DNA from 2 places in the Streptomyces sp. V1I1 genome. Region 2 is predicted to be linked to the other one. Evidence: riboswitches for the same ligand, from Rfam matches in the RefSeq annotation. Region 2 holds a riboswitch; the other holds the start of a gene.
What was found. Region 2 has a riboswitch for thiamine pyrophosphate ahead of thiO (glycine oxidase ThiO). Riboswitches for the same ligand answer to the same signal wherever they lie in the genome.
Positions count from the first base shown of each region.

Region 1: linked by a shared signal. The riboswitch ahead of QFZ67_RS10515 (thiamine ABC transporter substrate binding subunit) and the one ahead of thiO (glycine oxidase ThiO) in region 2 are both predicted to bind thiamine pyrophosphate.

Region 1 is NZ_JAUSZH010000001.1:2,206,566-2,213,591, reverse strand. It holds gene tsf (translation elongation factor Ts) at 1-477, shown strand, start outside; gene pyrH (UMP kinase) at 638-1,420, shown strand; gene frr (ribosome recycling factor) at 1,564-2,121, shown strand; gene QFZ67_RS10525 (phosphatidate cytidylyltransferase) at 2,121-3,239, shown strand; gene rlmN (23S rRNA (adenine(2503)-C(2))-methyltransferase RlmN) at 3,327-4,433, shown strand; TPP riboswitch at 4,453-4,577, shown strand; gene QFZ67_RS10515 (thiamine ABC transporter substrate binding subunit) at 4,645-5,736, shown strand; gene QFZ67_RS10510 (iron ABC transporter permease) at 5,775-7,026, shown strand, end outside.
Region 2 is NZ_JAUSZH010000001.1:6,207,723-6,214,748, reverse strand. It holds gene QFZ67_RS29105 (Rv2175c family DNA-binding protein) at 1-297, opposite strand, end outside; gene QFZ67_RS29100 (NAD(P)/FAD-dependent oxidoreductase) at 359-1,540, opposite strand; gene QFZ67_RS29095 (hypothetical protein) at 1,626-1,967, opposite strand; TPP riboswitch at 2,019-2,131, shown strand; partial or broken gene thiO (glycine oxidase ThiO) at 2,129-3,287, shown strand; gene thiS (sulfur carrier protein ThiS) at 3,284-3,493, shown strand; gene QFZ67_RS29080 (thiazole synthase) at 3,499-4,293, shown strand; gene pknB (Stk1 family PASTA domain-containing Ser/Thr kinase) at 4,559-6,520, shown strand; gene QFZ67_RS29070 (deoxyribonuclease IV) at 6,526-7,026, shown strand, end outside.

The DNA.
Region 1 (7,026 bases), 4.0 Mb from region 2:
GGCAAGACCGTCCAGGCGTACGTCGACGAGGCCAACGCCAACCTCGGCGAGAAGATCGTCCTGGACCGCTTCGCGCAGTTCACCGGTGGGTACGTAGCCGCGTACATGCACCGCACCATGCCTGACCTCCCGCCGCAGATCGGCGTCCTCGTCGAGCTCGACAAGGAGAACGCCGACGTCGCCAAGGGCATCGCGCAGCACATCGCCGCCTTCGCGCCGAAGTACCTCTCCCGTGAGGACGTCCCGGCCGAGGTCGTCGAGGCCGAGCGCCGCGTCGCCGAGGAGACCACGCGCGCCGAGGGCAAGCCCGAGGCCGCCCTCCCGAAGATCGTCGAGGGTCGCGTCAACGGCTTCTTCAAGGAGGCCACCCTCCTGGGCCAGCCGTACGCGCTCGACAACAAGAAGTCCGTCCAGAAGGTTCTGGACGAGGCGGGTGTCACGCTGAAGCGCTTCGCGCGCATCAAGGTCGGCATCTGACCCGTTAAGCGATCGACACGGGAGCCCGCTAGGGTTCCTTACGCAGTCGCCGGTCGCGCTCGCGCCGGACGACCGCAGATCTGACGAGGAGGCCATTGCCGACAGGGATACCAGTAACCCACGGCAATGGCCTTCTTCGTATGTGCACGAGGAGATCTCCATGAACAAGGGCGCGGACGCCAAACAGGCTGCCGACGACAAGAGCGACCACGACGTCAAGAAGGTCGGGCGCTTCATGCTGAAGCTGTCCGGTGAGGCCTTTGCCGGCGGTGGAGGGCTCGGCGTAGACCCCGACGTCGTACACGCAATGGCGCGCGAGATCGCCGCGGTTGTCCGCGACGGTGCTCAGATCGCGGTCGTCATCGGTGGCGGCAACTTCTTCCGCGGGGCCGAGCTCCAGCAGCGCGGTATGGACCGGGCCCGCTCCGACTACATGGGCATGCTCGGCACGGTGATGAACTGCCTCGCCCTCCAGGACTTCCTGGAGAAGGAGGGCATCGACTCCCGCGTCCAGACCGCCATCACCATGGGGCAGGTCGCGGAGCCGTACATCCCGCTGCGCGCAGTACGCCACCTGGAGAAGGGCCGCGTCGTCATCTTCGGCGCCGGTATGGGCATGCCCTACTTCTCCACCGACACCACCGCGGCGCAGCGCGCCCTGGAGATCGACGCCGAGGCCCTGCTGATGGGCAAGAACGGCGTCGACGGGGTCTACGACTCCGACCCCAAGACCAACCCCGACGCGGTGAAGTTCGACGCGCTGGAGTACGGCGAGGTGCTCTCCCGCAACCTCAAGGTCGCCGACGCCACGGCCATCACGCTCTGCCGCGACAACGCTCTTCCGATCCTCGTCTTCGAACTGCTCGCCGAGGGCAATATCGCTCGGGCCGTCAAGGGTGAGAAGATCGGCACGCTCGTGAGCGACCAGGGCACCCGGGCCTGACACGGGGGACGTCCCTCGGGGGACGCCCCCTCGAGGGATAGACAAAGTCCTGCCGGTCGGACACCGTGCAGGGGAAGACGCGACACAGGGTTCCGCCGGCCCAGTTTGACGCCGGGCCTACTCAAGACACGCAGGAGCAAGTGGTGATCGAAGAGACCCTCCTCGAGGCCGAGGAGAAGATGGAGAAGGCCGTCCTGGTCGCCAAGGATGACTTCGCCGCGATCCGCACCGGACGTGCGCACCCGGCGATGTTCAACAAGATCGTGGCGGACTACTACGGTGCGTTGACCCCGATCAACCAGCTGGCCTCGTTCTCGGTTCCCGAGGCGCGGATGGCCGTGGTGACTCCGTTCGACAAGAGCGCGCTGCGCAACATCGAGCAGGCGATCCGCGACTCCGACCTCGGCGTCAACCCGAGCAACGACGGCAATATCATCCGGGTGGTGTTCCCGGAGCTCACGCAGGACCGCCGCAAGGAGTACATCAAGGTCGCCAAGACCAAGGCCGAGGACTCCAAGATCTCGATCCGCTCCGTGCGCCGCAAGGCCAAGGAGACCATCGACAAGCTGATCAAGGACGGCGAGGTCGGCGAGGACGAGGGCCGCCGCGGGGAGAAGGAGCTCGACGACACCACCGCGAAGTACGTCTCGCAGGTGGACGAGCTGCTCAAGCACAAGGAAGCCGAGCTGCTCGAGGTCTGATGAACGACTCTTCCTGGGGGGCCCCGCCGAGAGCCGGTTTCTGGGGACCGCCCGACCAGGGGCCTGCCCCGGCGGGTCCCGCATACGATGAGCATGACGCACAGCAGACTCGGCCCATGCCCATCGTGCCGGACTTTCCCGACGCAGGTAGAGACGCCGAAGACCGCGACGACCGCGATCACCGCGACGACAGCAACGACCGCGACCGGGGGGCCGCTCGGCTGGGTGGCCCCCTGTTCCGCGACGAGATTCCGCAGGAGCCCATGCCCACCCCGCCGTCGGCACCCGAGCCGCCGCAGAAGAAACGGGCCGGCCGTGATCTGCGCGCGGCCATAGGGGTCGGCGTCGGTCTTGGTGCTGTGATCGTCGCGTCGCTCTTCATCGTCAAGGCCGTGTTCGTCGGCGTGATCGCGGTCGCCGTCGTGGTCGGGCTGTGGGAACTCACTTCGCGGCTGGAGGAGCGGAAGCAGATCAAGGCCCCGCTGGTGCCGCTCGCGGTGGGCGCCGCGGCGATGGTCGTGGCCGGTTATGTGCGCGGCGCCGAGGGCGCCTGGGTCGCCATGGCGCTCACGGCGCTCGCGGTGCTGGTCTGGCGGATGACGGAGCCTCCCGAGGGCTATCTGAAGGACGTCACGGCGGGCGTTTTCGCAGCTTTCTACGTTCCTTTCCTGGCAACTTTCGTCGCGTTGATGCTCGCCGCGGACGACGGCCCGTGGCGGGTGCTCACCTTCCTGGTGCTGACCGTGGTCAGCGACACGGGTGCGTACGCCGTCGGCTGGCGCTTCGGCAAGCACAAGCTCGCGCCGCGCATCAGCCCGGGGAAGACCCGCGAGGGCCTCGGCGGCGCGGTGGCGTTCGCGATGGGCGCGGGTGCGCTGTGCATGCAGTTCCTCATCGACGACGGCACCTGGTGGCAGGGTCTGCTGCTGGGCTTCGCGGTCGCGGTCAGCGCCACGCTCGGCGATCTGGGCGAGTCGATGATCAAGAGGGACCTGGGCATCAAGGACATGGGCACGCTGCTGCCCGGTCATGGCGGCATCATGGACCGGCTGGATTCGCTGTTGCCCACGGCTCCGGTGGTGTGGCTGCTGATGGTGATCTTCGTCGGGTCCGGCTGACCCATTTGACCTGCGCTTTTATACGTGAGGGGCTCGTTGTCCACAGGCGGCGGGCCTTCTTCGTATCTCTGCGACACTGGTACCACCATGCCCAAGCCCGGAGAACTCACTTTCGTCGCGCCCCGCGGAGCCAAGAAGCCCCCGCGGCACCTCGCCGACCTCACGCCCGCCGAGCGCAAGGACGCCGTCGCCGCGATCGGCGAGAAGCCGTTCCGCGCCAAGCAACTCTCGCAGCACTACTTCGCGCGGTACGCTCACGACCCCACCCAGTGGACCGACATCCCCGCCGCCGCGCGAGAGAAGCTCGCGTCCGAGCTGCTGCCCGATCTGATGTCGGTCGTCCGGCACATCTCGTGCGACGACGACACCACCCGCAAGACGCTGTGGCGGCTGCACGACGGCACGCTCGTCGAATCCGTCCTGATGCGCTACCCGGACCGGGTGACGATGTGCATCTCGTCCCAGGCCGGCTGCGGGATGAACTGTCCCTTCTGTGCCACCGGGCAGGCCGGGCTCGACCGCAATCTGTCGACCGCCGAGATCGTGCACCAGATCGTCGACGGCATGCGCGCCCTGCGTGACGGCGAGGTTCCGGGAGGGCCCGCGCGGCTGTCCAACATCGTCTTCATGGGTATGGGCGAGCCGCTCGCCAACTACAAGCGGGTCGTCGGCTCCATCCGCCGCCTCACCGACCCCGAGCCGGACGGGCTCGGGCTCTCGCAGCGCGGCATCACCGTGTCGACCGTCGGCCTGGTTCCCGCGATGCTGCGCTTCGCCGACGAGGGCTTCAAGTGCCGTCTGGCCGTCTCGCTGCACGCGCCGGACGACGAGCTGCGCGACACCCTGGTCCCGGTCAACACCCGCTGGAAGGTACGGGAGGTGCTGGACGCCGCCTGGGAGTACGCGGAGAAGTCCGGCCGCCGCATCTCCATCGAGTACGCACTGATCAGGGACATCAACGACCAGGCATGGCGGGGCGATCTGCTGGGCCGCCTCCTCAAGGGCAAGCGGGTCCATGTGAACCTGATCCCGCTCAACCCGACACCGGGATCGAAGTGGACGGCCTCCCGCCCGGAGGACGAGAAGGCGTTCGTGGAGGCCATCGCGGCCCATGGCGTGCCCGTCACCGTCCGCGACACCCGTGGCCAGGAGATCGACGGAGCGTGCGGACAGCTCGCGGCCTCCGAGCGGTAATCTTGGCTCGGACATTTACATATTCCGACAGGGGAGCGCCACAGCGCTGAGAGTGCGACCACCGCTATGAACAAGCACAGCGGTCGCAGACCCTCTGAACCTTGCCCAGGTCATTCTGGGTAGGAAGTTCGGTCACCACTCAAGCTGTTGCGCCCTGCTCACATTGTGAGCAGGGCCGCGTCTCTTCCTGGTCACTCCAGGAGGAATTTCAGTGAGCACCACCAAGAAGTTGACGGTTACCGCCGTCGCCGCCGCTCTCGGCATCTCGACCCTCGCGGCCTGCGGCGGGGAGTCCGAGGACTCCTCCACCGGCGGCTCGAAGTCCAAGACCGTGACGCTCGTCAGCCATGACTCCTTCGCCGCCTCCCCGGCCGTGCTGAAGGAGTTCACCCAGGAGACCGGCTACACGGTCAAGGTGCTCAAAAGCGGTGACGCGGGCGCGGCCCTCAACAAGGAGATCCTCACCAAGGGCTCCCCGCAGGGCGATGTCTTCTTCGGCGTCGACAACACCCTGCTTTCGCGGGCGCTCGACAACGACCTGTTCACGCCGTACGCCGCCAAGGGCCTCGGCCAGGTGTCCGACGAGGCGCAGCTCGACAAGGACAAGCACCGTGTCACGCCCGTCGACACCGGCGACATCTGCGTCAACTACGACAAGAAGTACTTCGCCGACAAGAAGCTCGCGCCCCCGCAGTCCTTCGACGACCTGATCAAGCCCGAGTACAAGAACCTCCTCGTCACCGAGAATGTCGCGACCTCGTCGCCCGGTCTCGGCTTCCTCCTCGGCAGCGTCGGCAGGTACGGCGACGAAGGCTGGCAGGACTACTGGAAGAAGCTGAAGGCCAACGGCGTCAAGGTCGTCGACGGCTGGGAGCAGGCGTACAACGAGGAGTTCTCCGGTTCGGCCGGTGGTAAGAAGGCCAAGGCGGACCGGCCGCTGGTCGTCTCGTACGCCTCCAGCCCGCCCGCGGAGGTGCTCTTCGCCAAGCCGCAGCCGACCGAGGCGCCCACCGGCGTCGCGACCGGAACCTGCTTCCGTCAGACGGAGTTCGCGGGTCTTCTCGACGGCGCGAAGAACGAGGCGGGCGGCAAGGCCCTGCTGGACTTCCTGGTCTCCAAGAAGTTCCAGGAGGACATGCCGCTCAACATGTTCGTGAACCCGGTGGTCAAGGACGCGAAGCTGCCCGAGCTGTTCACCAAGTTCGGCGCGGTCGTCGACAAGCCGGAGACCGTCGCACCTGACAAGATCGCCAAGAACCGTGAGCAGTGGGTCCAGTCGTGGTCCTCGCTCGTGCTGAAGTAAGCAGGTCCGTCCGCGGGAATGCGGCGCGGCTCGGGCTGATGGCCGGGCCCGTCGCGTTCTTCGCGGTCTTCTTCGCCTATCCCGTCGTCGCGATCGTCGGCCGCGGTCTGGAGATCGACGGGGTATGGCAGTTCGGGCGGATCGGCGAGGTGCTGGGCCGCTCCGACATTCAGCAGGTGCTGTGGTTCACCGTCTGGCAGGCGCTCGCCTCCACAACGCTCACCCTGCTGATCGCGTTGCCCGGTGCGTACGTCTTCGCCCGCCTCGACTTTCCCGGGAAGCGGCTGCTGCGGGCGGTGGTCACCGTTCCGTTCGTGCTGCCGACCGTCGTCGTAGGGACGGCGTTCCTGGCGCTGCTGGGTCGCGGCGGACTGCTCGACGAGCTGTGGGGCGTCAGATTCGACACGACCGTCTGGGCGATCCTGCTCGCCCATGTCTTCTTCAACTACGCGGTGGTCGTACGGACCGTGGGCGGCCTGTGGTCGCAACTCGACCCGCGTCAGGAGGAGGCCGCGCGAGTCCTGGGCGCCGGGCGGTTCGCGGCCTGGCGGCGGGTGACGCTGCCCGCGCTCGCGCCCGCCGTGGCAGCGGCCGCCCTGATGGTCTTTCTGTTCACCTTCACCTCCTTCGGCGTCGTACTGATCCTCGGCGGGCCGGCCTTCTCCACACTTGAGGTGGAGATCTACCGTCAGACGGCTCAACTGCTGGATCTGCCCACGGCGGCGGTGCTCACGCTGCTGCAGTTCGCCGCGGTCGGCGCGATCCTCGCCGTGCACGCGCGGACGGTACGGCGGCGGGAGACCGCGCTGAAGCTGGTGGACCCGGCGCAGACCGCGCGCCGACCGCGTGGCGCGGGACAGTGGGCGCTGCTCGGCGCGGTGCTCGCCACGATCCTGCTGCTGGTCCTGGCCCCGCTCGGCGTCCTGGTCGAGCGCTCCTTCGACGGTCCCGGAGGCTATGGCTTCGGCTACTACCGGGCGCTCGCCTCCAGCGATGCGAGCGGTGGGGCGTTCCTCGTGCCGCCCATCGACGCCGTGTGGAACTCCTTGAGTTACGCATTGGTCGCGACCGCCATCGCGCTCGCCGTCGGCGGTCTCGCCGCGGCCGCGCTCACCCGGAAGGCCGGCCGGCTGGTGCGCGGCTTCGACGCGCTGCTGATGCTGCCGCTCGGCGTCTCCGCGGTGACCGTCGGCTTCGGGTTCCTCATCACCCTCGACAAGCCGCCGCTCGATCTGCGCGGGTCGTGGATTCTGGTGCCCCTCGCCCAAGCGCTGGTCGGCGTGCCCTTCG
Region 2 (7,026 bases):
CGTGCCCGGCAGGGTCGGGTCGGGGGTGAAGAGCCACTCAAGCATCTCTTCGTCGGTGAAGCCGTCGTCCTTCAGGAGCGTCAGGGTCCCGGCGAGACCCTTGACCACCTTGTTGCCGTCGATGAAGGCGGCAGGCACCTGAAGCGCGCGGTTCTCACCACGGCGCACGGCGATCAGCTGGCCCTCCTTGACCAGCTGCCGTACGCGTGTCACCTCGACATCGAGCATTTCCGCGATGTCGGGAAGGTGGAGCCAGGCGGGGACGAGAGCATCGATCTTTGCGTCAATCTCGGTCACAGGACAAGCGTGCCATCCCGGACTGACAGTCGGTAGCCGGACCCTGGACAGCAGCCCGCATTCAGCCCTGGACAGCCGCCGCCTTCAGAGGGACGGAGGGATCGGCGGCGATGTCCGGATCCAGCCGCGCGCCGGCCAGGATGAGCTTGCGCCCTTGCGCCAGATCGCGGGCCCGGCCGACGGCGAGGAGCGCGACCAGCGTGCCCTCACGCAGCCACAGCACCGACCACGCGGCGTCCGCCGGATTGCCCCGCCACACCGCCGTGTCGGCGGCCGGGTGATGGCCCGCGTACTGCACAAAGCGCCCGAACTGCTCGGACCAGAAGTACGGCACCGGGTCGTAGACCTCCAGCGGCTGCCCCAGTGTGCTCGCGACGATATTGGCGGCGACCGTGCGCGGCCCGTGCAGGGCGTTGTCCCAGTGGTGCACGAGCAGCCGCTCGCCGTAGCGGCCGGACGGGAAGGAGGCGCAGTCCCCGACGGCGTACACATCGGGCAGCGAGGTGCGCAGATGCTCGTCGGCGGTGATTGCTCCGTCCGGGCCCAGCGCGATGCCCGAGCCGGCGAGCCAGCCGGTGGCGGGGCGTGCGCCGATGCCGACGACCACCGCCCCGGCCGGGAGCTGCCGGCCGTCCGCGAGGATCACCGTGCCGGGCTCGACGTCGGCCACGCGCGCGTGGGTCAGAAGCTCGACGCCGTACTCCGCGTACCAGTCGGCCATCGGGGCGGCGACCTCTGCGGGCAGGGCGTACGCGAGGGGGCGGTCGGCGGCCTCGACGACGGTGACCGCGCAGCCCGTCTCGCGGGCGGCTGTCGCGAACTCCGCGCCGATCCAGCCCGCGCCGACGACCACGATGTCATGCTGCCGCGCGAGGACGGGGCGCAGTCGGGCGGCGTCGTCGAGGGTGCGCAGCAGATGGACGCCCGGGACGCCTTCGGCGCCGGGCAGCGTGATCGGCTCCGCGCCGCTGGCAATGACAAGGACGTCGTACGGGACGGGTCCCGCCTCGGTGTCCAGCTCGTGCGCCTGCGGGCGTACGCCGGTCACCTCGCAGCCCAGCCGCAGTTCGATGTCGAGCGCCTCGAAGTCGAGCTCGAAGGCCGACCCCTCCGCCTTGCCGAGCAGGATCGCCTTGGAGAGGGGGGGCCTGTCGTACGGCTGGTGGGGCTCGGCGCCGATCACGGTGACCGGGCCCGGGAAGCCCTGTTCGCGCAGGGCCACGGCGGTCTGCACGCCGGCCATCCCCGCGCCGACGACGACCACGCGCCGCACGCCCTGTGCTGTCTGCTGCTCGCTCACCCGACAACCTTACGCATCTGACACCCCGTCAGGTAACCGGCTGCTCGACAACGCTCGTCCCGCTGCCCTCCTGAGACTCCCACTCCCAGGTCTCCTCCAGGCGGACTCGCCCGTCCTCGAGCTCGACCACCGTCGAGACACAGTGCCCGGAGGCCGTCCGGCCGTCCGTCTTCAGCTGGACGTACCGGAAGTCCAGCCGGTCGCCCTCCCGCGTCCCCACAAGGTGGCCGCGGACCACGTCGCCGCCCTCGTACTCGGCCCAGATCCGGCCGTCCCGCTCGTGGTACGTGAACCGGGTGCGGGTCCCCACCTGGCCCGGAGCCTGGTCGGCGACCGGCGAGAGTACAAGTCCGTCGAGCGACCGTGCCACAGCTGCTGCTCCCTTACTGCGAGTTGAGGGCTGGGGTTAGGGTGGCCACCGTAAGGCACTCGCGGGAGCCCGGACGCACCGGGCTGAGAGGGAGGCTGGACGGCCTCCGACCGTACGAACCTGATCCGGGTCATGCCGGCGAAGGGAGGGGCTGGACGCCCATGTCTCGTACATCAGATGTCCTCGTCGTCGGGGGCGGAATCATCGGCCTGGTCACGGCCTGGCGTGCGGCGCAGCGCGGACTGCGCGTCGCCGTCGTCGATCCGGAGCCGGGCGGCGGGGCCGCACAGGTCGCGGCGGGCATGCTCGCCGCCGTCACCGAACTGCACTACGGCGAGCAGACGCTGCTCGGCCTCAACGTGGAGTCCGCCCGGCGCTATCCGGCGTTCGTCGCCGAGCTCGAGCAGGCGAGCGGGCAGCGTGTCGGCTACCGCGCATGCGGCACGCTGGCCGTCGCGCTCGACGCCGACGACCGCGCGCACCTGCGTGAACTGCACGCCCTGCAGCGCCGGTCCGGCCTGGAGTCGGAGTGGCTGGCCGGGCGCGAATGCCGCCGTCTGGAGCCGATGCTCGCGCCGGGCGTACGCGGGGGCCTGCGGGTCGACGGCGATCACCAGGTCGATCCGCGGCGGCTGGCCGCGGCGCTGGTGACGGCCTGCGAGCGGGCCGGGGTGGTCTTCCACCGCGGCTGGGCGGAGCGTCTCTCGGTGGTTCGGGACCGGGCGGCCGGAGCAGTGCTGAGGGATGCCGGCGAGCTCACCGCGGACCAGGTCGTCCTCGCGGGCGGCTCGCTCAGCGGCAGTCTCGACGGTGTGCCGGCGGATGTGCTGCCTCCCGTACGGCCGGTGAAGGGCCAGGTTCTGCGGCTCACCGTGCCCCCTGCGTACGCACCCTTCCTCTCCCGGACCGTACGGGCCGTGGTACGCGGCAGCCACGTCTATCTGGTGCCGCGCGAGAACGGCGAGCTGGTCGTCGGCGCGACCAGCGAAGAGCTCGGCTGGGACACCACGGTCACCGCCGGCGGGGTGTACGAGCTGCTGCGCGACGCGCACGAGCTGGTGCCCGGCATCACGGAGCTGCCGCTCACCGAGACCCGCGCGGGTCTGCGCCCCGGCTCCCCGGACAACGCCCCGCTGCTGGGCCCGACCGCCCTGTCCGGCCTGCACGTGGCCACCGGCCATCACCGCAACGGGGTGCTCCTCACGCCCGTGACCGGCGATGTGATGGCCGCCGTGCTGGTCACCGGCGAGCTGCCGGACGAGGCCCCGCCCCTTCACTCCTCGCCGCTTCTCCCCCGTGCCCCAGGAGCAGCCCGCATGAACGTCCTGAACGTCTCCGTCAACGGCGAGTCCCGTGCGCTCGCCACCGGAACCACCCTGGACACCCTGGTGGCGAACCTCACCGCGGCCGCTACCGGGGTCGCGGCCGCGGTCAACGAAGCGGTCGTCCCGCGCAGCCAGTGGTCCGGCACCCTCCTTGACGACGGCGACCGCGTCGAAGTCCTCACCGCAGTGCAGGGAGGCTGACCGGCATGGCCGACGACCGTCTCACCATCGGCGGCACCACGTTCAACTCCCGCCTGATCATGGGTACGGGCGGGGCGCCCAGCCTCGACGTACTCGAACGCTCCCTCGTCGCGAGCGGCACCGAACTCACCACCGTCGCGATGCGCCGCCTCGACCCGACCGTCCAGGGCTCCGTGCTGTCCGTCCTGGAGAAGCTGAACATCCGCGTCCTGCCCAATACGGCGGGCTGCTTCACGGCGGGCGAGGCCGTGCTGACCGCACGGCTCGCGCGCGAGGCCCTCGGAACCGACTGGATCAAGCTCGAGGTCGTCGCGGACGAGCGCACCCTGCTGCCCGATCCGATCGAGCTGCTGGAGGCGGCCGAGACGCTGGTCGACGACGGCTTCACGGTCCTGCCGTACACCAATGACGACCCGGTGCTCGCCCGGAGGCTGGAGGACGCGGGCTGCGCGGCGATCATGCCGCTGGGTTCGCCGATCGGCTCCGGTCTCGGCATCCGTAATCCGCACAACTTCCAGCTGATCGTCGAGCACGCGCGCGTGCCGGTCGTGTTGGACGCGGGCGCGGGCACGGCCTCCGACGCGGCCCTGGCGATGGAGCTGGGCTGCGCGGCGGTGATGCTGGCGTCGGCGGTCACCCGCGCGCAGGAGCCGGTGCTGATGGCGGAGGCGATGCGGCACGCGGTGGAGGCGGGGCGCCTGGCGCGTCGGGCGGGGCGTATCCCGCGCCGGCACTTCGCGGAGGCGTCGTCTCCTCACGAGGGCCGCGCGGCCCTCGACCCGGAACGCCCGGCGTTCTGACCGCTGCGCGGAGCCTCACACCACCCCGCCCCTCCCCGTTGCATCGATTTGCGGCTCCGCCGCGTGGGGGCTCCGCCCCGGACCCCGTACGGCCTTCGGCCGTGTCCTCAATCGCCGGACGGGCTGAAATTCAGCCCCTCCGGCGTTTGAGGAGCGGGGGTCCGGGGGCGGAGCCCCCGGCGTAGGCCCGCGCAGCGTTACAGCTCGGCTCCAGTCCCGCACCGAGGCGTCAGCCGTGTCACCGGTGGCTCGTAGAATCACCGTCGTGGATACGACCCTCAAGGACCCCCTCGTCGGGCAGGTGCTCGACGGCCGCTACCGCGTCGACGCGCGCATCGCCGTCGGCGGTATGGCCACGGTCTACCGGGCCGTCGACACCCGACTCGACCGTGTGCTCGCGCTCAAGGTGATGCACCCGGCCCTCGCCACCGACGCCTCCTTCGTGGAGCGCTTCATCCGCGAGGCCAAGTCCGTGGCCCGTCTCGCCCACCCCAATGTGGTGGCGGTCTTCGACCAGGGCGCCGAGGGCGCGTACGTCTATCTGGCCATGGAGTACGTCGCGGGCTGCACGCTGCGCGACGTACTGCGCGAGCGCGGGGCGCTCCAGCCGCGGGCCGCGCTCGACATCCTGGAGCCCGTGCTGGCGGCGCTCGGCGCGGCGCACCGGGCCGGGTTCGTCCACCGGGACATGAAGCCGGAGAACGTGCTGATAGGGGACGACGGCCGGGTCAAGGTCGCCGACTTCGGTCTCGTACGGGCCGTGGGCTCGGTCACCAACACCACCGGCACGGTGCTGGGCACGGTCTCCTACCTCGCCCCCGAGCAGATCGAGTACGGCACAGCCGACACCCGCGCCGATGTGTACGCCTGCGGGGTCGTCCTTTACGAGATGCTGACCGGCGGCAAGCCGCACGCCGGAGACACCCCCGCCCAGGTGCTCTTCCAGCATCTGAACGAGGACATTCCGGCGCCGTCCGCGCTGGTCCCGGGGCTCGCCGTCGAGCTCGACGAGCTGGTCGCGAGCGCCACCGCCCGCAATCCCGAGGTCCGTCCGTACGACGCGGTGGCGCTGCTGGCGCAGGTCCGCGAGGCCCGTGCTCGGCTCAGCGACGAGCAGCTGGACCTGGTGCCGCCGCAGGCGCACACCCAGGACACGGCGGAGGACGGGAGCGAGCGGGTGCGCGAGGCTCCTTCCTCCGAGGCCCCCTCCTCCGACAACGCCACAGACGTGATCCCGCGGGTGCTCGCCCGCAAGGAGCCGGTGGTCAACCACACCACCCGGCTGGCGATGCCGCCTTCCGAGCCGCCGCACCAGCCCCAGCAGTCCCGCCGGTCCATGCCCAGGCGCGGCGTCGTCGCCATACTGGTCGCGGTGTTTCTGGTGCTCGGCGTGGGTGCGGGCGTCTGGTACATCAACTCCGGGCAGTTCACCCGCGTCCCGGCCCTCATCGGCAAGACCGAGAAGGACGCGAGGCAGCAGCTGAACAGCGCCGGGCTCGATGTGAAGAAGGTCCGGTACGACTTCAGCGAGACGGTCAAGCGCGGCACGGTCATCAACAGCGATCCCGCGACCAATGAGCGCATCCGCGGCAACGGCTCGGTGATCATCATCATCTCGCGTGGCCCGGAGATCATCCGGGTCCCCGTCGTCAAGGGCCAGCCGCTCGCCAAGGCGGAGCGCGAGCTGAAGGAGCTCGGTCTGGCGCCGGGAGTGGTCACCAGGGCGTTCAGCGACGAGATCGACCAGGGCTCGGTGATCAGCACGGATCCGGAGGCCGGGACCGGGCGCAGCCCCGATTCCGCGGTCGCCATCGTCGTCAGCAAGGGCTCCCCGATCGACGTACCGGGCGTGACCGGCGAGACCCTGGCGGACGCCACCAGCGCGCTCAAGGACGCCGGGTTCAAGGTCAAGGTCGCCCCCGAGCGGATCAACTCCCCCGAGGAAGCGGGCTCCGTCGCCAAGCAGTCCGCGGCCGAGGGCGCCAAGCTGGCCCGCGGCGACACGATCACGCTGACGGTCTCCAAGGGACCGCGGATGATCGAGGTCCCTGATGTCGTCGGGGACAAGGTCGACGACGCCACCAGCGAGTTGGAGTCCGCGGGCTTCGAGGTCAAGGTCGAGAGGAACTTCCCCTTCCTCGGCGACACCGTAGAGAGCCAGTCCGTCGAGGGCGGCGGTCAGGCCCCCGAGGGCAGCACGATCACGATCAAGACCAAGGGGCTGTAGTTCAGATGCGCAACCCCGTCGGCGGCCATGTCCCCGTGGCCGGCGGCCTCGCCAGGACCGGTCTCGCCTACGCCCGTGAGCTGGAGGCGGAGACCGTCCAGGTCTTCGTGGCCAATCCGCGTGGCTGGGCGACGCCTGCCGGAAGCCCGGTGCAGGACGAGCAGTTCCGCGCCGAGTGCGCAGCCGACGGGATATCGGCGTACGTCCACGCCCCGTATCTGATCAACCTCGGCTCGCACACCGAGGCCACCGCGGAGAAGTCCGTGGAGTCCTTGCGGCACTCGCTGCGCCGCGGCCGGGAGATCGGCGCGCTGGGCGTGGTCGTGCACACGGGCTCGGCGACCGGCGGCCGGACCCGCGAGGTGGCGCTGGCGCAGGTGCGGGAGCGGATGCTGCCGCTGCTGGACGAGCTGACACACGACGACGACCCGTTCCTGCTGCTGGAGTCGACGGCAGGCCAGGGCTTCTCGCTCTGCTCACGGACCTGGGACTTCGGTCCGTACTTC